One region of the Paenibacillus sp. NPDC057967 genome, then DNA from elsewhere that is predicted to be linked to it. Evidence: riboswitches for the same ligand, from Rfam matches in the RefSeq annotation. Region 1 holds a riboswitch; each other region holds the start of a gene.
What was found. Region 1 has a riboswitch for cyclic di-AMP ahead of ACFVSO_RS05295 (hypothetical protein). Riboswitches for the same ligand answer to the same signal wherever they lie in the genome.
Positions count from the first base shown of each region.

Region 1 (5,594 bases):
GCTTGAGCCAGTGCCGGTGCATCATTGGTGCCGTCACCCGTCATCGCAACCAGCTTGCCTGCAGCCTGTTCCCTGCGGATGACGGCGATTTTATCCTCCGGCTTGCTCTCGGCGATATAATCGTCGACCCCCGCTTCCTTCGCAATCGTAGCCGCTGTGAGCGGATTATCGCCTGTACACATAATCGTCTTGATGCCCATCTCCCGCATCTGTTGGAAGCGTTCCTTCATGCCGGGCTTGACCGTATCCTTCAAGTAGATAATGCCGTACAAGCGTGCCTCCACCGCGACTGCCAGAGGCGTTCCGCCTTGCGAGGCCACCTCGTCGGCCCTTTCCTTCAAGCCTGCGGGAATGGAACCGCCTTGTTCCTCCACCCATTTCCTCACGGCATTGACCGCGCCCTTGTGGACTCTCCGGCCATCCTTCAAATCGAGACCGCTCATACGGGTCTCTGCCCTGAATTCCACAACCTCAGCCCCATCAAGGAAGGCAGCATCCGATTCGATCCCGAGACGCTTATTCAGCTCCAGTACAGAACGGCCTTCTGGCGTTTCATCCTTCAGCGAGCATATCCCTGCCCAGCCTGCAAGCTCTTCCAGCGTCGTTCCTTCAGCAGGAAGGAACTCGCTAGCCATCCGGTTACCGAACGTAATCGTGCCTGTTTTATCCAAAATAATCGTATTAATATCGCCGGCAGCCTCTACGGCCTTTCCCGACATCGCCAGCACATTGAACTGCGTCACGCGGTCCATCCCGGCAATGCCGATCGCGGACAGCAATCCGCCAATCGTGGTCGGGATGAGGCACACAAGCAAAGCGATCAACACAGGCACCTCAAGCGTAATGCCCAAGTACCGCGCAAAAAAAGGCAGCGTCACGACAACGATCATAAAAATGACCGTCAAAGTCACAAGCAATGTGTTAAGCGCAATCTCGTTCGGCGTCTTTTGCCGCTTCGCGCCCTCTACAAGGGAGATCATCCGGTCCAGGAACGAATCGCCGGGATCACTGGTGACACGCACTTTGATCCGGTCGCTGACGACCCTTGTACCGCCTGTGACCGAGCTGAAGTCGCCGCCCGCTTCCTTCATCACTGGCGCCGATTCTCCTGTAATCGCCGACTCATCTACGGAAGCGAGCCCCTCGATGACTTCGCCATCAGCAGGTATCAGCTCTCCCTGCTCGACCAGCACAATATCACCCTTGCGCAGCGTATGCGATGGCACCGTCTCGATGCGGGAGCCCGCCACTTTCCGCGCATGCATCTCCTTCTTCGCGCTTCTTAATGAGTCAGCCTGCGCCTTGCCCCGACCCTCCGCCAGCGCTTCCGCATAGTTGGCGAACAGAATGGTCAAGAGCAGAATGGCAGCCACCGCAAGGTTGAACCAGGCATCGATATCCGAGGACCCCAGCGCATCCGGGAATACCGCCAATAATAGCGCAACTACAAATCCAAGTTCAACGACAAACATAATCGGATTTTTAATCATGAGACGCGGGTCCAGCTTCAGGAAAGCCTCTTTCATCGCATGTCTTGCGATCGGCCCCGTCCACATCGATTGTTTTTTATGGCTCACGAGATTCTCTCTCCTTCACGAAAAAGCACTATGGCATTAAGGTCAATTGCTCCGCAATCGGTCCCAGTACAACAAACGGGAAAAACGTAAGCGCGCCAACCACGAAGACCGTTCCTGCGAACAGAGCGCCAAATAATGGCTGGTCCGTACGGAATGTGCCGATCGAATCCGGCACCGGCTTCTTCGCGAGCAGCGACCCTGCAACCGCCAACAGCAAGATAACGCCAATATAACGCCCGAAAAACATAACCGCTCCCGTCATCATGTTCCAGAACGGCGTATTGTCGCCCAGCCCTTCAAATCCAGATCCGTTATTGGCAGCGGAGGAGGTGAATTCGTACAATACCTGAGTCAGACCGTGAAAACCCGGATTCGAGACGGTCTCCGGATATACCATGAGCGCAATTGCAGATGGCACCAAAATGAGCAGCGGCTGTACCAGCAGAACAATCGCGATCAGCTTCATTTCCCTGCTTTCGATTTTTTTGCCCAAAAATTCCGGCGTTCTGCCCACCATAAGCCCGGCAATAAATACCGCGATAATGGCATACATCAGCACATTCATAAATCCGGCGCCGATCCCGCCGTAGATCGTATTCAGCATCATATTGGCCAGCGGCACCAGCCCGCCCAGCGGCGTAAGCGTATCGTGCATCGTATTGACAGCTCCCGTCTCCGAAGCGGTCGTAACGACGGAATACAAGGAAGAAGCCTCCAGACCGAACCTCGCCTCCTTGCCTTCCATGCTGCCTTGCGACGAATCCATGCCGATCTCCCCAAGGGCGGGATTGCCGGCACTCTCAGCGGCCAGCGAGGCTCCTATCATAACGAGGAACATCACGCCCATTGCACAAAATAAGACAAGGCCCTGCTTCCGGTTGCCAACCATCTTCCCGTAGGCAAACGGCAACGCTGTCGTCACCAGCATCATGAGCAGCATTTGCAGCAGATTGGACAGATTGGTTGGATTCTCGAGGGGATGAGCAGAGTTTGTTCCGAAGAAGCCTCCGCCGTTGTTGCCCAGCTCCTTAATCGCCAGGAACGATCCGACAGGCCCTCTTGCGATATGCTGTTCAGCTCCTTCCATCGTCGCAGCCGTCACAGAAGGCTCCAGCGTCTGAGGCACACCCTGCGATACGAACAGAAGCGATGTGACGATAGCAATCGGCAGCAGAATGCGCGTAATGGAACGAATCATATCGACAAAGAAATTGCCAAGCGGCTTGCCAGCCAAGCCTCGAATGAACGCCATAGCTGCGGCAAGCGTCGTTGCCGGTGCCGTGAACATCAAGAAGACAATTGCAAGCATTTGTGCCAAATAAGACATGCCGCTCTCCCCGCTGTAATGCTGCAGGTTCGTATTCGTCATAAAGCTGATAGCCGTATTGAACGCCAACGTAGGCTCCATAGCTGCAATGTTGCCCGGATTGAGAGGGAGCAAGTGCTGCAGCCGGAAGATCATATAGACGACCAGAATCATAAAAGCGTTGGCGAACACGAGCGATAACCCATATTGCTTCCAGGTCTGGTTCGTTTTTTGGATGCCGCTAAGCGCCATAATCGGCTTCTCCAGCCAGCCGAAAGCGCGGTCGAGAGTTGTAGGCGAATAATCGAATGCACGCGCGATATATAATCCTGTTGGCTTTGCCAACGTCACAACGATTAATAGAAAAATGCCAATCGAAAGAAGCCCGGCAATCGTCACTTCCAGTCCCTCATTTCATCACCCATAATGGATAAACTATTGATCCTTCCGCCCGCTATCCGTTTCCTTCGCCGACCAAGCGGCAAGGCCCCATACGGAAGCCACCAGCACAACCAAAAATGCAACCAAGATCACATCTAGCACGATGCATCCTCCTCTCCGTTCTTCTCCAATCGATTCTCTTCGAATTCCGATACAAGCTCCTCCGGCTGCAGCGACGCATGCAGCAGCTGATCCGCTCCCAAATGCCGATATAGCCCTGGAATGCTGTTATTCTGGGTCACCACGATGATTCTGCCCGATACAAGCGGACGGAATAGCTTTAAGTACCTGCAAACCAGCGGCACAGAGTTATCGAATAAATACACATCATGAATCTGTCCGCCCTTCAGCGAACAATCCTGGTCTTTCGTATCGAGCTTGATAAAGCAGCTGATTCCGAATCCCTCATGGATTCGCCGTTGCCTGCCGCTGCTGACCAAAGCCGCTACAGGCCAGCCCTTGTATAGCAACAGCTTCACAAATTGCCGACCGTATTCATTCGGCGCATATACCAGCGTAAGCTTTGAATGGAACGAGTTCACTCTTCATTCTCCTTTATCCCTTTCAGCCAATTGGGCGCAAAAAAAGAAGCCTGCGAAGGAGGGGTCCCTCGCGGCTTCTTCTGTAGGCATAGCGAAACAAGCTTCGCTTATGCTGAAGAGCTGCAATTGGCCTCTCTCGAATCGCTTACGAGGTTAGCTGTCGGATTCGGGCGTGAGAGCCGCCCTACCGGACCTGCCAGGTCCGGATTCACCCCGGGATTTCACGCTTGGCGCAAAATCGAATGGTTCCCCCGTTTTCTGCTCTGTGCAGAAACTCAGCGTGTTGCTTGGTCATAATCCTATTTGCGCATCAAAAAACCACAGAGGCACGTGTCCCCTGTGGTCGCCAATGCGATCACAAGCCACTTCCTCTCCATCTACGCTTACGAGGTTAGCTGTCGGATTCGGACGGTGAGAGTCGCCCTACGCTTGGCCGGCGCCCAATCTGGCGCTGCAAGCGATTCACCCCTTGCCATCCGAACTTCCGGCTCTCACACCGGACTGTTCACTTGGCGAATGGTTCCCCCGTTTTCCCGCCTCTTGCGGGAAACTCAGCGATTGCTGTAAAGCTTAATCCGAATATTACTCCTGTCTTCTGAAAGTGTAAAGCAGCAGTAAATGCTGCTTTCACCGATTTTCCATACCTTGCAATCTGATTTATCGCATTCATCGGCTCTTCTCGGAGAAAAGCTCTTCTACACTCGTGCAATCACAGCCGCACACGATTTCCGCCTTGCAGGCGAGCCCTTTTATGGATTTTTCCGAAGACCGCCCGTCGCCAGCAGCAGGGCAAACGAGATCACGACCATGCCAGCCGTCCAGGCCCAAGCCATCGGCATATTGCCGGAATCGACCGCGACATAGATCGCGGTAGGAATGGTCTGCGTCTTGCCCGGAATGTTGCCCGCAATCATCAGTGTTGCCCCGAACTCGCCCAAGCTGCGCGCAAAGCCGAGTATATAGGCAGTCATTACGGCGCGCATCGTCAGCGGCAGCGTAACATAGCGGAATACCTTCCACTCGCCGGCGCCTGCCGAACGTGCGGCATCCTCCAGATTCTTGTCCACCGAATCGAGCGCTACCTTCATCGTCTGGTACACCAGCGGGAACGCCACTACGATCGAAGCGATAACAGCCGCCCATGGCGAGAAGAGAACCGGCGCGGAGAAGACCCACTCTGCCGCTTTGCCAAGAATCCCTTGCCGTCCCCACAGCACGAGCAGCAGAAAGCCGACCACAGTGGGTGGCAGCACCAGCGGCAGCATGAAAGCCGTCTCCAGCAAGATTTTGCCTCGGAATGACCTTCTCGACATCCACCATGCTGCGGCAATGCCCGCCACGGCCGCGACAATGCTGGAGATCAGTGCCACCTGCAATGACAGTACGACTGGCGGCCAGAACGATTGCCAGCTCATTAAGGCTGCTTCGGCAGGCTGAAGCCGTATTTCACGAACAGGTTGAGCGCTTCTTCCGTCTGCAGGTAGTCGTACAATTCGCGTACTTGCTTCTCATGCTTGGTCGCCTTGATGATCCCGATCGGATACAGAATCGGCTTGTAGCTGTCCGGATCGGCCGCAAAAGCGATGTCCGTCTTCGATTCCGATGACAGTGCGTCCGTGCGGTAGACAAAGCCCGCATCCACGTTGCCCGTCTCTACATACTGAAGCACTTGCCGCACGTCCTTGGCCTGAACCGCCTTCTCTTGAAGCTGGTCCCATATACCGGCAT
Region 1 is NZ_JBHVQB010000002.1:176,119-181,712, reverse strand. It holds gene kdpB (potassium-transporting ATPase subunit KdpB) at 1-1,556, opposite strand, end outside; gene kdpA (potassium-transporting ATPase subunit KdpA) at 1,606-3,276, opposite strand; gene ACFVSO_RS05300 (signal peptide protein) at 3,319-3,426, opposite strand; gene ACFVSO_RS05295 (hypothetical protein) at 3,420-3,866, opposite strand; cyclic di-AMP (ydaO/yuaA leader) riboswitch at 3,993-4,157, opposite strand; cyclic di-AMP (ydaO/yuaA leader) riboswitch at 4,231-4,433, opposite strand; gene modB (molybdate ABC transporter permease subunit) at 4,616-5,281, opposite strand; gene modA (molybdate ABC transporter substrate-binding protein) at 5,281-5,594, opposite strand, start outside.

Region 2 (5,594 bases), on a different contig from region 1:
TCGGCAATGTCGGCTCCGTCACAGCGATGGAAGCCTACAAGTGCTCCGATATTCGCGGCAAGGTTGTAGCGGTCAGCGACCGCAACGTGACCTTGTATAACGAGAGCGGCCTTGATATTCCCGCGCTCGTAGAGTACGCATCAGGGAACCGGGGCGATCTGCCGTCGACGGAGGACGCGCTGAAGGAAAGCGGCATTGCAGGGGAATTGCTGGACCGCGAAGCGGTGCTGTACTTGAACGTCGATGTCCTGTTCCTGGCGGCGCTGGAGGATCAGATTCACAGCGGCAACGTGAATGAAGTAAAAGCCCGCATTATCGTAGAAGGGGCGAACGCTCCGATTACGGGAGAAGCGGACGAGACCTTAACCTCCCAAGGCATCATTATCGTGCCTGACATTCTGGCCAATGCCGGGGGCGTTATCGTCTCGTACTTCGAATGGCTGCAAGGCAGAGAGACACAATTCTATTCGGAGGCGGAAGTATACAGACAGCTGTTCGCCAAGATGCAGAAGACGATGAACAGCATTCTGCCGGCTTACTTCGGAGACCCGCTCTCCCTCCGTCAGAATTGCTTCGTCCATGCCGTGACCAAGCTGTCTTCCGTCCTATACCGGCAGGGCAAGCTGTATTAATACAGTTGCAGGCGTGTATCTTACTGTGTAGGGGCAGCCTGTTCGGCTGAAGCTGTGACAGCTTGTGAACTCGCGAGACCTCAGCTGCCCCACGCCCGCTGGAAGCTGAGCGCGGTGCGGAATACAAGAAGCCCTGTGCCAGGCGTTAAATTGAAACAACAGGAAGAGGCATGACATATGGAAACAATCGAACTAACAGCAATAACCATCGGATACGCGCAGCATTCGTCCTACAAGGTCGCCTTCGAGAAGGCGGTGCTTGTTATCGTCACCGACTACGGAGACAAGCTATGGTACATTGATGCGGATGGTGTAAAGGACAAGGCGCTTCTGGCCTGGTTCGGCCAAAATGAGGATATTCGCGTCCAGCTTACGGCCAAAGCCATAACGGGCGAAGAATATCATGGCACCGCCTACTTCCACCCCAACGAGCCAAGCTTCGCCGCGGCCATCCGCGGTGATGGCGAGCTGCTTCGTACAGAGATTTAAACGTTAGAGAATAATTCAACCCTAAAAAGGCGCTTGCCGTACGCGAATGAACGCGTAATCGGCAAGCGCCTTTTTTATCCGAACGATTAGTATTCCATCAGCTTGATGTTACTTGGAGATTTCCGGAGTTGTCAGTTGATCGTAGAAGTCAACGGCCTTATCCTTGTTCTCGGAAACGCGAAGCGCCATTGCGGATCTCGGATGCTCATCCAGAATACCTGTGATCATGTAAGGGATGATGTAGCCCCACTCTTCCTTCTCACGAAGCGGTACCATGTATTTCTCGATCATATCGAGAACAGGACGAACATTGTATTTCGTATTTTGCAATTCCGATACGAGCAGTTCTGTGTTGCAGTTGCCTGCCGCGCGTCCCATGCCGTATACGGATGCGTCAAGCAGCTCAACGCCTTTGTTCGCCGCGATCAGCGTGTTCGCGAATGCAAGCTGCAAGTTGTTATGCGCGTGAACGCCAAGACGCTTGTTCGGCAAATGCTGCTGGAATTTATCCACCAGGTAGCCTACATCATCCGGCTTCAGGCTGCCGTAGGAATCCACGATGTATACAACGTCTACAACGCTGTCGTTAATTTGCTTGAATGCTTCGACCAATTGGTTCTCCATCACGTTGGAAAGCGCCATAATGTTCAGCGTCGTCTCATATCCGCGGTCGTGGAAAATTTGCACCAGCTCAAGAGCCTTGTCTACATCTTGAATGTAGCAAGCTACGCGGATCAGGTCGAGCAGGCTCTCGCTGCGCGGCAAAATGTCATTCTCGTCAACGCGGCCGATATCAACCAGCGCAGACAGCTTGGTGTTGCCTTTGTTCGGAATGACCTTGCGAAGGAAATCGTCGTTCAGGAAGCGCCATGGGCCTGCGCTATCTGCACCTTTCAACAGCTTCGGCGAGTTTTTGTAGCCGATCTCCATGTAGTCGACACCAGCTTCGTTCAAGCTATTATAAAGGTGCTGTACAAACTCGACGCTGAAATCCCAGTTATTGACGAGTCCGCCGTCACGAATTGTACAATCGACAATTTTACAATGACTAGTTTTCGAATGCATGCTTGCTGCTCCTTTGATTTGAACATGAGTTCACTTTTTATCTACCATCATACTTGAAATATGACGGGAACGCAAAGTAATTATGTCGGTATTTGGATATTTTGGACGATTGGTTGTCCCGATAAGATATCATTTACAAATTGATATTTTAAAGTTAAAATATTATGTAAACATCAACGCTTAATTTTTCCGACCTGGAAAAAGCGGGGGAACCAACGTAAGTGCGACGTGGGCCGACAGCCGGCCGCAGCCTTGCAAGGGGTGAGTCCGGGGATTTGTACCCCCGGTAGGGTCTACTCTCTAGCCCGAATCCGACAGCTAACCTCGTAAGCGGACAAAGGAGAGGTGTCTTATGCTTTCTTTATCTTTGCAAGATTCCCCATTCCCTTCGGAACAACCCCTGCAGCTTAGCATTAGCCGCGTGGAAGTATTCGTCATACCGGCGCTCGCGATTGACTCGGCAGGGTATCGCGTTTGTCTTCGCATTAGCAGCGACCTCGGTTATGGCTGGAACGAGCAATTCGTCAGTGACAGCGAGCCAAGTCTGCAACTCGACCGTTGGGGTCCGCTATTCCGCAGCTTCATCGGCCGTTTCTCGATCGTTTCCTTGACCGAACGGCTCACCGAACGAATCGCGCAGACTCTTAATCCCGATAATCGGGCTTACCGTTTATTTTCCGCCGCAATTACACAGCTGCAGAACCCGGGCTCCGGACGCCCGATTTCATCGGCTGAGCCTGCCGAAGAATCCGTTCTTCAGCAGCGCGCCGTCGCTTATTTATCCGTAGATTAGCAGCATACGCTTGGATATGGGGATATCCTATGTCGGCCAGCCTATCAAGGCAAGCCGCAACCTGCATCAAGCCCGAAGCCTTCCAACCCGGAAAGCCCGGGCTTGTTTGCGTTTTGGGGGAGCTGTCCGGCGGCGCTCAGTCAGGCTGCAGCTTTTCGTTCTCTAAGCCGAGTTTTTCGGTCTGCAGCTCGCTCGGCATCGACGTTCTGCTCTCTAAGCCGAGTATCTCGGCTTACAGCTCGCTCGGCGGCGGCTTTCTGCTCTCTAAGCCGAGTTTTTCGGCTTGCAGCCTGATCATCATCTATAGATAAATAAAAAGATGCCTCCACCATCAATTTTCAATGGTAAAGGCACCTCGTTTTTGCATATTCGCAACCTTTCGACTTCAACACCTCCAGAATGGTTTAGCGAGTTATTGATTAGTTAAAACAAACTTCCGCTCACATTCCCACTATCAGCCTATAACAGCTAGTACGCACAATGTTCATCAGACTGGTATATATGAACTATGCATGACTAGCGGCAGCGCAATGATATTGCGGTGCTGCACAGCCGCCGCCGCGCCTGCAACCCCTTTGACCGATTCATGTGCTCATTCGTCTAAACTCCTTACTTGAATACAGAAGGCTGCACCGCCTAACGAGCTCGTTTATCTGGTACAAACACACATCGAACCGCCTAAGTAGAATAGTCCGTTTAAGGAACCATTCACCACCGATGCCCCATTGCCCCACACCCCATCCTTCCATTCAGAAGACATTGAATGTGCACACTCGCAACCAATCACTCACGACCCCGTCGACCGGTAATGCCGTACGCCGAATCGCCAGATTAGCAGGCATGGGATGAGGAATAGCAAACCGCCGAACGTGATCATCATAGGAAGAAACATACTGCCCTCCCGCTTATCGAGCAGGTACATGAGCGGCAAGTAGCTGACGCAGCCGAACGGAATAATGAACGTAAAGAAACGGGTAACCCACTTTTCATAAATATTGAGCGGATACTGCGCCATCTCGCGCCCTCCGTCTGTGAAGACATTAGCTACTTCAATCGCCTGGATCGTCCAAAAGCAGAATGTCGCAGCCAAAATAAAGATGCCTGTAAAAATAATCGTGCCATTGGCGATCATAAGCAGCAGCGTCAACAGCTTCGGAAAACTCCAAATCTGCGGCAAATGGGACACCGACCAGATCAGCACGATCACACTTTGCAGCAGCCTTCCTATTCTCGTAAACTCAAACTTCGAGCCCAATACTTGCAGCGCTGTGCTTCTGGGCCTAACCAGCAGCCGGTCGAAGTCTCCCCTGCCAACCAGCGACGAGAAGGAATCGAAACCACGCGCGAAACATTCACTCAGCGAAAACGACATATGAATGACCGAAAAGCAAAGAGCTACCTCAAAGAAACTCCACCCCTGCAGCTCTCCGAAACGCTGAAACATAAAATACAAGCCCCCGAACACCATAAAGGGGATAAAAAACTGCCCTATGCTCATCAGCAAAAATGATGTCCGATATTCCATCTGAGATTTGAGGTGAATGCTTAAATATTTGAAATACAGTCGCATGTTCGTCTACCCTCCCTGCACGACGACGGCTCGCAGCGCTTTTTTCATTAAAGCTTTTCCAGCTAAAACAAGCACCGACAGCCACGCGATTTGAATCAGGATTCCCCATGCCGCCTCCGCGACAGGAATATGTCCGGAATAGACGCGAAACGGAAAGTCGGTCGTCCAGCGGAACGGCAGCGCGTACACGATCGGCTGCAGCCACGACGGCATAAGCGGCACCGGGATAACCATGCCCGCCAAAAACTCACCCGCAACCGCAATCATCAGAATGGAGCCGACCGGCGACATCGTCCAAAACACCGATATGTAGATCAGCATCGAGATGGCCACGACAACCAGCAAGCCCAGCGTCAGCGCAACCAGAAACAGGCCAAATGAACCCCAATTCGGCGGGAGCCCCATCCGGTAAGGCTCAGGGATGACAAATACGATCGCCAGCAGCGGAAAACAACGCAGCGTAGCGCTCGCAAATCGTTGTGCCAGAAGCTTCGAATACCAATGCGGGTACAGATCCATCGGCCTGCATAGCTCATAGGCAATGTTGCCGTTCGTAATCAAATCAAACAATTCCTGATCGCGAAACCATAACATGATGAAGGACAAGAAGATTTGCTGAAGCCAAACATACGTAATCAAATCATCCAGGGAAATGGGCTGTGAGCCCGTGCTGTTGCTGTAGAATGCAGCGAAGATCATGATGAAGACAAATCCGAAGAATAGCTGGGTCGCCATACCGGCAAGCGCCGCCGAGCGGTATTGCATCCCGTTAATAAACCGAAGGCGCCAGATCGAAGTATAAGCTTTCATATCTGGTGCTCCTCATAAAGCTGAACAATAATCTCGTCGATGTCCTTAGCCGAAACAGAGAGATCGACCACCTCGACTGCCTCCGACAAGCGGGTGACCATCTCCGCAAGCGTCACCTTCTCCGAATCAAAGCTGTATACCGCTCGTTCGTCCGCCCACTCGATCAGCGTTGCCCCTTCAATCGTTACCGGTCCAGAACGTCCCCTGTAATCGACCGTCACCGTCTTGCCTGTCC
Region 2 is NZ_JBHVQB010000007.1:137,827-143,420, forward strand. It holds gene ACFVSO_RS19090 (Glu/Leu/Phe/Val family dehydrogenase) at 1-632, shown strand, start outside; gene ACFVSO_RS19095 (hypothetical protein) at 810-1,121, shown strand; gene ACFVSO_RS19100 (aldolase catalytic domain-containing protein) at 1,230-2,186, opposite strand; cyclic di-AMP (ydaO/yuaA leader) riboswitch at 2,354-2,534, shown strand; gene ACFVSO_RS19105 (5-formyltetrahydrofolate cyclo-ligase) at 2,539-2,979, shown strand; gene ACFVSO_RS19110 (hypothetical protein) at 3,009-3,290, shown strand; gene ACFVSO_RS19115 (ABC transporter permease) at 3,767-4,549, opposite strand; gene ACFVSO_RS19120 (ABC transporter permease) at 4,556-5,359, opposite strand; gene ACFVSO_RS19125 (ABC transporter ATP-binding protein) at 5,356-5,594, opposite strand, start outside.
Region 2: another riboswitch for cyclic di-AMP. It lies ahead of ACFVSO_RS19105 (5-formyltetrahydrofolate cyclo-ligase); the one in region 1 lies ahead of ACFVSO_RS05295 (hypothetical protein).

Region 3 (5,594 bases), on a different contig from region 1:
CATCCAGGCTCCGGCCGTGTTCAATATAATATCATCAATATCAAAGCTGCCTACCCGAAGCAGCATCTGGGCCGTCTCCATGAAGCCAATAATGATGACGGTAGCCGCAATCAGCATCAGACTGCTCCGAAAGCGCGTATTCAACAGCGGAAGGAACATGCCGATCGGAATAAATAATACCAGATTGCCGAACAGGTTTTTGAACCAAGTATCGAAATTAAAATGATCGCGATGCACCACATAACGTTGAATCGTATCGAACGGTACGAAATTGTACGCATAGCCGTCCATCATGGACCGGTCACGTAAAAACAACAAGTTCAGCATGATCAATGCGTAGATGACAGCAAGTAGCGTCACCGCCACATTAAAGCCGGTATGCTTGCTGAAAGCCTTTTGATAGAGCTTTACGTCGATCACCCCTTCCGTTCGCCACCCGGGTCGTTACACAGCGTCTATTCGTCGTCCCATAATGACGAGATCCCGTTCAACGTCGTCAAGTGTCGCCACCCGAGGCAGGAGCCCATATTGCAGGAATCCGTATTTGCGAAGCAACCGCAAACTTGGCTCATTATGGCCGAAGACAAATCCGAGCAGCGTGGTTAGACCAAGTCTCGGGCACTCCGCGAGCGCTTGCTCCAAGAGAAAGGAGCCCAGCCCCTTGGCACGCTGTTCCTCCGCGATATAGATGCTAATCTCCGCGGTAGCCTGATAAGCAGGACGGCCATAGAAGGATTGGAAGCTCATCCACGCGCCAATAGTCCCATCCTCCATCCGCACGACCCAGATCGGATGCTTCTCCGGCGAATGCGCATCGAACCATGCCCGGCGGCTCTCGGATGTTACAGGTTCCAGATCCGCCGTTACCGTACGGCTTGCTATCGTTGAATTATAGATGTCCACAATCCGCTCCAAGTCATCTAGCCTGGCATCGCGAATGTCATAAGTAGGTGTGCTCATGATCCATCTCTCCGCATTCTATTCAAATAATTTTGGTAATCCTCTTGCGTATTTAAATTGGAAAGCCCCGTCGCAATCTTAGCTGAATCGCTCTCTGGCGGAAGAACGCTACTATTCAACCTGCCAATGAAATCCATAACCCGCAGGCTCCTCTGCTGCAGGGCTTCTTCCAACACAGCAGTCACGCTGGTGTGATAGAGGGCATGGAACGGTTGCCCCTGCGCATAGATCACGTCAGGACCGCCCGTTCTGCCATCAAGCAGCCTCTGGAGCAAGGAAGGGGAGATATCGGGCATATCACAGGCCGTCACCAAGACATAACCTTCTTCCCGAATCTCGCAAATTCCTGCGTGCAATCCTGCCAAAGGGCCCTCCCCGGGATAACGATCTACTGCGAACTGAATATCCGTCGCGAACGGCAAGTCCTGTAGGACAGCGCGATATCTATCCATCTGTGCTTCGGAGCCAGATGCTATCATCACGCGTTCCGATATCTCCGACAATTGGCGGACCAAACGCCTAAGCAGAGGTTCTCCTTCTATGATTAGAAGTGCCTTGTCCTGCCCCATCCGGCTGCTTCGACCGCCTGCCAGCACGATACTGTTGCGGAGCTTATCTGGCATCTCTCGAACCCCCTCTTAACGAACAACAGCCTGCCAAGCGGAATGCTTGACAGGCTGCCCGCCTAACCGAAGCGAATTCCTCTAAGCCTTGGCAGGATCAAATGAGCTTTTCAATGAAACGATACGGTTGAAAATCAACTTCTGGGATGTGGAATCCTTCGGATCGACATTGAAGTAGCCATGACGGAAAAACTGGAATTTGTCGCCGCCCTTCGCCTCGTTCATGTTCGGTTCTACAAAGCCTTGCTCCACTTGCAGGGAGTTCGGATTAATCCGCTCCAGGAATGAGGTATCCACTTCATTGGACTCGTCCAGGATAAGCGGTTCGAACAAGCGGAAGTCGGCAGGAATCGCTTGCGAAGCTTCCACCCAGTGAATCGTCCCCTTCACCTTGCGTGCATTAAAGCCGCTGCCGCTCTTTGTTTCCGGATCATACGTGCAATGCAGCTCCACGACCTCGCCGTTCCCGTCCTTGATTACGTCTTGGCAAGTAATGAAGTATGCATGCTTCAGGCGCACTTCGTTGCCAGGGAACAAACGGAAGTACTTGCTGGGCGGGTTCTCCATAAAGTCGTCGCGCTCGATATAAATTTCACGCGAGAACGGGATTTGGCGAACGCCCATCTCCTCGTTCTCCGCATTATTCTCCGCATCCAGAAGTTCCGTCTGGCCCTCCGGATAATTCGTAATGACCACCTTAAGCGGACGTAGTACCGCCATCGTACGAAGCGCCTTCAGCTTCAGATCCTCCCGGATAAAATGCTCCAGGTTCCGCTCATCTACAACGCTGTTGCTCTTCGCAATGCCGATCTCGCGGCAGAACGTACGGATCGCTTCTGCCGTAAAGCCTTTGCGGCGCATGCCGCTGATCGTAGGCATGCGCGGATCATCCCAGCCCTCTACGACGCCTTCGTCTACGAGCTGCTTCAAATAACGCTTGCTCATCACGGTATTCGTTATATTCAGACGGGCAAACTCATATTGGCGCGGCTGCGACTCCATCTCGCATTCCGCGATTGCCCAATCGTATAGCGGCCGGTGATCTTCGAATTCAAGCGTACAAATCGAATGCGAGACACCTTCAATTGCATCGCTCAGCGGATGCGCGTAATCGTACATCGGATAAATATGCCACTCGCTGCCCGTGCGATGATGGTGGGCATGGGAGATCCGGTACAGGACAGGGTCGCGCATCGTAATATTCGCAGACGCCATATCAATCTTCGCACGCAGCACGCGCTCGCCTTCCTTGAATTCGCCAGCGCGCATGCGCGCGAACAAATCCAGGTTCTCCTCGACACTGCGATTGCGGTACGGGCTGTCCTTGCCAGGCTCCGTCAGCGTTCCTCTCAGCTCGCGAGTTTGTTCGGCTGTCAGATCGCATACGTACGCTTTTCCTTTTTTAATTAGAAGGACGGCGCGATTATACAATTCTTCGAAATAATCCGAAGCAAATCTCAGCTCATCCCACTCGAATCCGAGCCATTGCACATCTTCCTTAATTGCATCTACATATTCCGTGTCTTCCTTCGCCGGATTCGTGTCGTCGAACCGCAGATTCGTCTTGCCCTTGAACTCGTCGGCGAGCTCGAAATTCAGGCAGATCGACTTGGCGTGCCCGATATGCAAATAACCGTTCGGCTCAGGCGGGAAGCGAGTAATGACTTCCTGCACGCGGCCGCTCTTCAAATCTTCTACAACGATATTTTTAATAAAGTTCGAGGATGATGTCTTATTATCCACAGCGCTCTCCATCGCGACCAACCTTTCCCGTTAAATAGTTTTCTATTTATAATACACAAATTCCATTGAAAATACACTCAAGTTTAGGTGTCATAGCTTGGCTGAAATGATGTTTATCTCTATATATTTGTCTATGCCCAATAAGCGAATGTGTATATCTCGATTTGTATTATTAAAATCTACTCATTTTCAACACGAATCTACACTTTCCATTTATTATATTGGTTAAAGATGTTTAAACAAAAATTGCCTAATTCCCGCTCGGGAAACGGGGGAACCACTTTGGGTGAATTGATCTTGACGCACGGCACGCCGGGCGCCTGAGAGATCATAGGGAACCTTCAACCGAACCCCACAGCTAACCTCGTCGGCACCGGAAGGAGCTTCACCAAGTTGAAGAAGAAAGTCAGCATCATCTTGGCGGGCCTTGTTCTTATGCTCGCTTTCCAGGCTGGAAGCGCATTCGCCAGCGCATCCAAGATGGACGGCATCATTGATGAATTGATCGGAACACGTTATTCCTACGGCGGAACAACAACTAAAGGATTTGATTGCTCTGGATTTACGAGCTACGTGTTCAACAAGATGGGCATCGATCTGCCGCGCAGATCGTCCGATCAAGCAGGCGCCGGCACGAAAGTCGCAAAAACCGACCTTCAACCAGGCGATCTGGTGTTCTTCGACACTAGCGGTAAAAACAACGGCGGAATCTCCCATGTAGGCATCTACGTTGGAGACGGTAACTTCGCTCACGCTTCCACAAGCAAAGGCGTAATTATCGAGAAGCTGGATTCTTCCTACTACAAGCCGCGCTACGTAACGGCTGCACGCGTACTGGACGAGTCGCAATTTGAGAAATTTATCGTTGCTGCTGAGAAGTAATGATTAGAATAAAGAGGTTGCCCCTAGGAGGGGGCAACCTCTTTTTCGTTCATTCGATTCGACTGCTTGCGTCCTGCCATCATGAGCACGATTAATACGGCAATAAGTGCAATCACCAAAGCCGAGAGATAGTAGAGCGTCGTTCCCGTCGAATAGCGATCCATGAACCAGCCTGTCACCCGAGGGAATACAGCCCCTCCGACTCCGCCAAGTGCAACCAGCAAGCTTGTTGTCCGTTCCGTCATGCCTGGCAGCAAGCCATTCGCATACACGAGCGCAATGCCGAACACACCGGAGAAGCATAGTCCGCTTAGGGCAATCAAGATAAGCAGCAGACCTTGCTGCTGGAAGACGATCATTCCGATAAATACGACAGCTGCAGCCGCAGTCGTGATGAACAAATAGCTTGCATAGCCGATACGGTCCGCGATAATGCCCGCGAACAGCCTTCCCAGCACCATCGTTCCCCAGAATAAGCTTAGCGCAGCCGTAGCTGTTGAATCGGACATGCCTGTCCGCGATATGAGAATCGAAGGCAAATAGTTCGAAAAGCTCATCTCCATGCCTACATAGATCATGAAAAAAGCCGCGCTCAGCGCGAGAAAAGGAATCGACTTTGGCGCATATCCGAGCCAGCTAGCATGGTTCTTATTCCTCTTTAATACCGACGCTTGCTGACGCTCTTCCCCCTGTCCAGGGACAGAACGCTGCGGCGGACTTAAGCTGTCATCCAAGCTGCCGAACGACATCGTCAGCCACAGCACAAAGGTAATGCCCGCCATCGCGGATAGAATCGGAAAGGAAAGCTGCCATACATGCTGCTGTATAAGGAACGCCGCCGTAATCGGAATGAGCAGCGCCCCAATGCCGAAGAAGGTCTCCAGCCTGCTCATCGCCGAAGCCTTACCCTTCATATGATCGATAATGGTCGCCCCAACAATCGCTTCCGTCATCCCGAAGCCAATGCCGGCAATCGGGGCAAAGGCAAGCATCCAGCCCCATGGCAGCAGCAGGCTGTATGCCGCCTCACTTAAGGTAAGCAGCGCCATGGCGATCAGAACAGCCCCCCGCTTCCCGATCCGGCTGGTCAGAGCCGGCGCCAGCAGTACACCGAACAGAAATCCGATGAATTGATTCATGATCCATTGCCCGCCGTCTTTATAGGTAATGCCGTAATGGGCAATCAATTGCTCCAGCAACGCTCCGCCGACCACATGCGCAATGCCAATAACCAAATATGAGAGGCAGCCCATCCACAGCAGCTTCTTCATTCTAACCGACTCCCTGTCCTTACGCCCGATCGACGCCATCTGCTATAATCAAGTTTATGATATACGATAACCACAACACCTTCTATTATAAACCAAACCAGTCGTTAATGACCAT
Region 3 is NZ_JBHVQB010000010.1:34,030-39,623, reverse strand. It holds gene ACFVSO_RS23965 (VanZ family protein) at 1-420, opposite strand, end outside; gene ACFVSO_RS23960 (GNAT family N-acetyltransferase) at 445-960, opposite strand; gene mobA (molybdenum cofactor guanylyltransferase) at 957-1,583, opposite strand; gene ACFVSO_RS23950 (glutamine--tRNA ligase/YqeY domain fusion protein) at 1,665-3,338, opposite strand; cyclic di-AMP (ydaO/yuaA leader) riboswitch at 3,564-3,714, shown strand; gene ACFVSO_RS23945 (C40 family peptidase) at 3,720-4,208, shown strand; gene ACFVSO_RS23940 (MFS transporter) at 4,232-5,479, opposite strand; gene ACFVSO_RS23935 (GNAT family N-acetyltransferase) at 5,587-5,594, shown strand, end outside.
Region 3: another riboswitch for cyclic di-AMP. It lies ahead of ACFVSO_RS23945 (C40 family peptidase); the one in region 1 lies ahead of ACFVSO_RS05295 (hypothetical protein).

Region 4 (5,594 bases), on a different contig from region 1:
CGTCCGGGAAAGCGGGCAGCCATTCGCCCTGGTATTTGCCGCACAGCCAGCCGCTCTCGGAGTAGATGCCCGCCATAATTTGCAGCTTGCCTCCGACCGGTATATCTGCGAACGTCAGCTTAAGCGGCGTGCTGGACGTCGTCTCGGGCATTTTGCCCTTCAGCACGAAGTTCGTTCCGCCCTGGTACTGGACGGTCACTTGATAGTGATGGGACACAGCTGGCCAGACGGCCGTCTCCGGATGTCCTGCTTCGCCGTGCTCCGGGTCTGGCTTCAACGTAAACTCCAGATCCATGGAACGGGCCACGGTGGCCGACAGCGTCGATGGGGAGGACATAATTTCGCCCGTCGTAACAGCCATGCTCGCAACATTAATCGCCATGTTCGCAGCCCGAAGCGCCCAGCCGACAAACGGAATGTTAGTGGCAAGCGCAGCCGCTGTAATTTCGCCCGTTATTTTCAGTGCGAGCTTCTCCAGTCCCTTCTTCACCAGCATGCCCGCAACTGCATTGGCTACGGTGGACAGTGCCCACTTCGTATGACCAAGCGCAGATGCCGTCGCCACCCCTCCGCCGACGATTGGGAAAGCAACGCCCAATACGGCGATAATGTTATCCCAATCATCGACAAATTCGTTAAACCATTTGGAGCTTGTAATCGCCGCTCCCGCTACGAGGAAGATGGTCGGGATGCCGTACTGCATAATGCCCGTCATCAGGGACCCGACCAGAGCTATATCCTTATCCCACTGAGACGTGCCCAGACCGCCGAATTGCAGCTTAAGGCTCGTCGCATCGCTTGGAAATTTGAACGACAACGTTTTGGGATCGGTGGGCATCGGTATGCCCATCACCGAGTTGACCGCCGAGACCGGCGTAATAAATTTTTTGTAATCCGTCTCGAACCAGCTTCTCATAAATTCCGGCAGCTTCTCTTCCCAACCCTCCGGATTTTTGATTTGCTCGCCTTTCTCGTTAAAAAACTGCGCAAACGCGCCTACCGACCGCAAATACGTATTTTTCACATCGATAGAAAACGTGCCATCCGCATGGAACTTCAGCGAGCCTGCATTTACGTCCAGCCCGTGATTCGGCGTCAGCTCCTTTACCGTCCACTTGAACTGAGGGGCGGCAGGCTCCACGCCCTTCACTCCGGTAGCGTAGGTTCTGCGAACGGTGACACTGCTGGAGCCGCTGTTGTCCTGATGCTCGCTCGCCGTCTTGCCCTGGTTTACGCTCCACGTCTGGTTTTGCAGCGCGGTATCGTTGCTCGCCGTCTGCATCGCTCCGCCGTTCGGCGCTGTGGCCGCATCTGTTGTCATTTCCGACCATTTGTACTCTAAAACGCGGTCGCCTACTTTGCGATCAGCCAAATCGAACTCAAAATAAAGCGGATTGCCGTCCTTATCAACGGAATCGGTAATAGTCGCCCATCCGCCCGTCGAGCTGGCTTCGCCTTGTTTGCTGAGGATGATTGCCAGATTTCGAACCCGGTTATATTGCTGCGGATTAACGATTTCGGAAGGGTAAATATGATCGTTGGTCACAATGGAGGCCGTATGCGGCCGGTTGGAAGCAAGCTCCGGATTGGAGAACAGAATCGAGATCGCAGTATCAATCGGCGACTGCAGCAGCTCGGCATCGACGCAGGCTTGAATGAGCTCTCTATTGCTTAAACTATTGGCCAATTTGGTTAGGCCCAGTGCGCTCAGCTTAGGATGGTGATAAATGCCGTTCCGCGCCATTTTGCGCTCATAGTACTTTCTGCGATGCCTCTCGGGAATATGGATCGATACGTGATGTAGCGCAGGCAGATAAATGTCGGGGTTGGGATCGGGCGATGTGACCCGAATACGGGTCAAATGATCGGGCGGAAACAACTCTTCTGGAATTTCAGCATAGTGCGTGAACAGACTGCGGCTCGTTTCTGAGAGCAGCGAAAGCGCCCGGTTGCCCGAAGCTGCAGTGCGAAGGGTATGTACGGTATGCGCCTTCGTTACCACCTTTTCCGTGCCCACCCAAGTGGTGAGTTCTTGGCCCTTATAGCCCTCCACCAGTTGGAAATGAAATGTTTTTGCCATTTGCATTCTCCTTTCGGAATTTACTACTGAGACGCAAGGGCTACCGACATTTAAATGTAAAAACTTGTGAAAAAACCCTTTTGCTGTACTCTTATAAATTATAGCAATAAATAGTAACATTTGGGAATTGTTTTTTTCGAGGATCACGAGACCGCAAATTCCGTGCATGACGAACTTGGGCTGCCAATGGCAGTCCTATAAAAAGGGGAGATAGCGGAGACCCCGCATCTAATCATTTTTTGATTTCGCGAGCTTGAAGAAGATAAAATGCGCGCCGCCAAGAGCGAAGTGGAAATAAGCGCTTTTTCAGACGAATGTTACCCAATTTCACGCCAAGCTTCCTCCCCTGTTTGTTTACAGCCTGCTTATCGAGGAGTAAGATTTATCAATGTAAGCTCACAAATACATGAATCCTTGATCGCTTAATTCTGCATGCAGAAACGGGGGAACCATCGGAGTGGCTTGCCATTCCAGGGGTGAATCGCTTGATTGTCTCAATCAGCGTAAGGTTACTTTCAGACCTGAATCCGTCAGCTAACCTCGTAAGCGTCTCGAAAGAGGAACTCATCGCGTTTTTTAGAAACCGCGGGAAGGTCCCTACTTCCCTGCGGTTTTTTTGCCATTCGATGAAGAGATTAAGGTTTATCGTTGACTCGGAATTGAGCTGCAATCCTCATAAAATGGAGTGGATGACGACATGGCAGCTTTTAAACGTTTTTTAATCGGCAAGCCTTTGAAGACAAATGAACTGGGCGAGCAAAAATTGAACAAGAAAAAAGCGCTCGCGATTTTATCCTCGGACGCTCTCTCATCCGTCGCATACGGACCTGAGCAAATTTTATTGGTTCTCATTACGGTTAGCGCCGCAGCATTCTGGTATTCGATCCCCATCGGGATCGGCGTGTTAATCTTGCTGACTGCCCTGATTTTGTCGTATCGTCAAATCATATTCGCTTATCCGCATGGTGGCGGGGCTTATGTCGTTTCTAAAAATAATCTCGGCGTATACCCCGGTCTGGTGGCAGGCGGATCACTCCTTGTTGATTATATTCTGACGGTAGCCGTCAGCGTATCGGCTGGTACCGATGCCATTACGTCCGCCTTCCCTTCGCTGCATGAATATAAGGTTCCGATTGCCGTCGTATTCGTACTACTGCTTACTCTGCTGAATTTGAGAGGCGTGACAGAATCAGCGTCTATTCTGGCTTATCCGGTATACTTGTTTGTTTTGTCCCTATTGATCTTGATCGGAGCCGGCTTATACCGCATCATAGTCGGCGGTGTCGCTCCGGAGCTGCATACGCCAATCGGCACGCCTATAGCAGGGATCACCTTATTCTTACTGCTTAAGGCATTCGCTTCCGGAAGCTCAGCACTTACCGGGGTCGAGGCGATTTCCAATGCAATTCCGAACTTCAAGAGCCCTGCCCCTAACAATGCCGCCAAAACATTGTCTGCTATGGGAATATTGCTCGCTCTGTTGTTTTCGGGGATCGTGGTGCTCGCGTACATGTACGGCATCAAGCCGCTTGATGAAGCCACCGTCGTTTCGCAAATCGCCGAAACAACGTTCGGACGCCATTTTATGTACTTCTTCGTCCAGGGGACTACTGCTCTCATTCTGATACTTGCCGCCAATACGGGATACTCGGCATTCCCGCTGCTTGCCGTCAACCTGGCGAAAGATAAGTTCATTCCAAGAATGTTCACCGTTCGCGGCGACCGGCTCGGCTATTCGAACGGCATTTTAATTCTAGGATTGCTGTCGATTCTGCTCATCATCGCTTTTCAAGGAAAGACGGAGCATCTGATCCCGCTCTATGCTGTTGGGGTATTCATCCCCTTCACTTTGTCCCAATCGGGCATGATGGTGAAGTGGATACGCGAGAAGCCGGCAGGCTGGATCACAAAGCTGACCATCAACACGGCGGGAGCTCTTATCAGCTTCACGGTTTCGATGATGTTCTTCATCACCAAATTGGCGCAGGTATGGCCGGTACTTGTGTTTTTGCCGCTCATCGTTTATTTGTTCCACCGCATCAAAAAGCATTACGAAGCGGTCGGCGATCAACTGCGTCTTGCCACATGTGAGCCGGCGGTTCCGATCAAAGGCAACGTCATCATCGTGCCGGTATCCGGCATCACCCATGTCGTGGAGCAGTCGTTAAATTATGCGCAGTCTCTCGGCGCCGAGCAAATCATCGCCGTCTACATCCCGTTCGACCGGGAAGAAGAAACAAAGTTCGAGAAGAAATGGAGTCAGTGGAAACCGGAGGTTCGCCTGGTCACGCTGCACTCCCCATACCGGAGCATCATCCAGCCGCTCAGTAAATTCATCGACATGGTGAAACGCAAAGCGGATGAGTCCAATTACCAGGTAACGGTAGTCATTCCTCAGTTCATTCCAAAGAAGGGCTGGCATAATCTTCTTCATAACCAAAGCAGCTTTATGATCCGGACGCATCTGCTCTACCGCAAGGACATTATCATTACGACCGTGCCTTACCATTTGAAGAAATAAACAAAAAAAGCTTGGATTCCTGATTCAGGAATCCAAGCTTATCTATTGAATATTGAATTGCCTCCTAAAACCTCTAATCAGCTACGCACGTATTGCGCCGATTCAAATCTAGAATCTCGTTAACGTTGTATTCCTCGAACTTATCCAGCAGCGGGTCGCTGCCATGCTTTAGCTTAAGATCCATCTCTTCCGGGTACAGTGGAACGATAGCGTAGAAGTGTACGGTCCGTCCATCCTCCATATCTAGCGAAATAAAATCTTCGTCTACTTCAAGAGGAGGCAGCAAAATGATTCCGTTCATGCTCGTTTGCTGTGAAAGCGGTTCGGCCGGATCTCCGTTAGGAATCGTATGTTCCCAGCCTAGCCAAGTTTCGTAGTCATGAGGAAATCTAGCCAGCATCTTCAGCCATCGAATAGGCCAATAATAATTCGGATTTTCTAAATCCTCTTGCGAGAATCGCCAATCCGGAGGCAGGCAGATCATCAATTCCGCAAATTCATAGCCTTCCGCATCTTCTGGCGTATTCATAGGTAAAAAGCTCATGCCCGTTGTGAACAACGTATAGTAGTTGCGCTCAGGAGTCGGATGAATAATGTGAACGTCAATATGTACAACATCCGATAGGATTTCGTGAAATACGGAATCGATCTCCCCGATATGCCGTTGCACATGTTCTTCAATTCTGCTCACCCATTCTTCTTCCCCGTATTCCGGTGGTTGCCATTCCCGCTGTCTATCGCTGTAGCGATAGATCGGGTACCCTGACTCCGAATACTCCGATGATTTCGACATGTTCGCCTCTCCTCTGCTTCATCCAATTTCTACCCAATGGAATTAGTATAACGAAGCTGTATATTTTAGACAATGAGAGTAGAGTCCCTCACTCCATATTTCCAGATTGATACAGCCATTGCTTTCAAGGCATCAGTTCTCCTCCGTCAAAGCGTCCAGCTCAATCACAATCGTTGATCCTTTGCCAACCTCACTCAATA
Region 4 is NZ_JBHVQB010000011.1:109,413-115,006, forward strand. It holds gene ACFVSO_RS25115 (hypothetical protein) at 1-2,080, opposite strand, end outside; cyclic di-AMP (ydaO/yuaA leader) riboswitch at 2,490-2,645, shown strand; gene ACFVSO_RS25120 (APC family permease) at 2,778-4,601, shown strand; gene ACFVSO_RS25125 (suppressor of fused domain protein) at 4,675-5,394, opposite strand; gene ACFVSO_RS25130 (sensor histidine kinase) at 5,527-5,594, opposite strand, start outside.
Region 4: another riboswitch for cyclic di-AMP. It lies ahead of ACFVSO_RS25120 (APC family permease); the one in region 1 lies ahead of ACFVSO_RS05295 (hypothetical protein).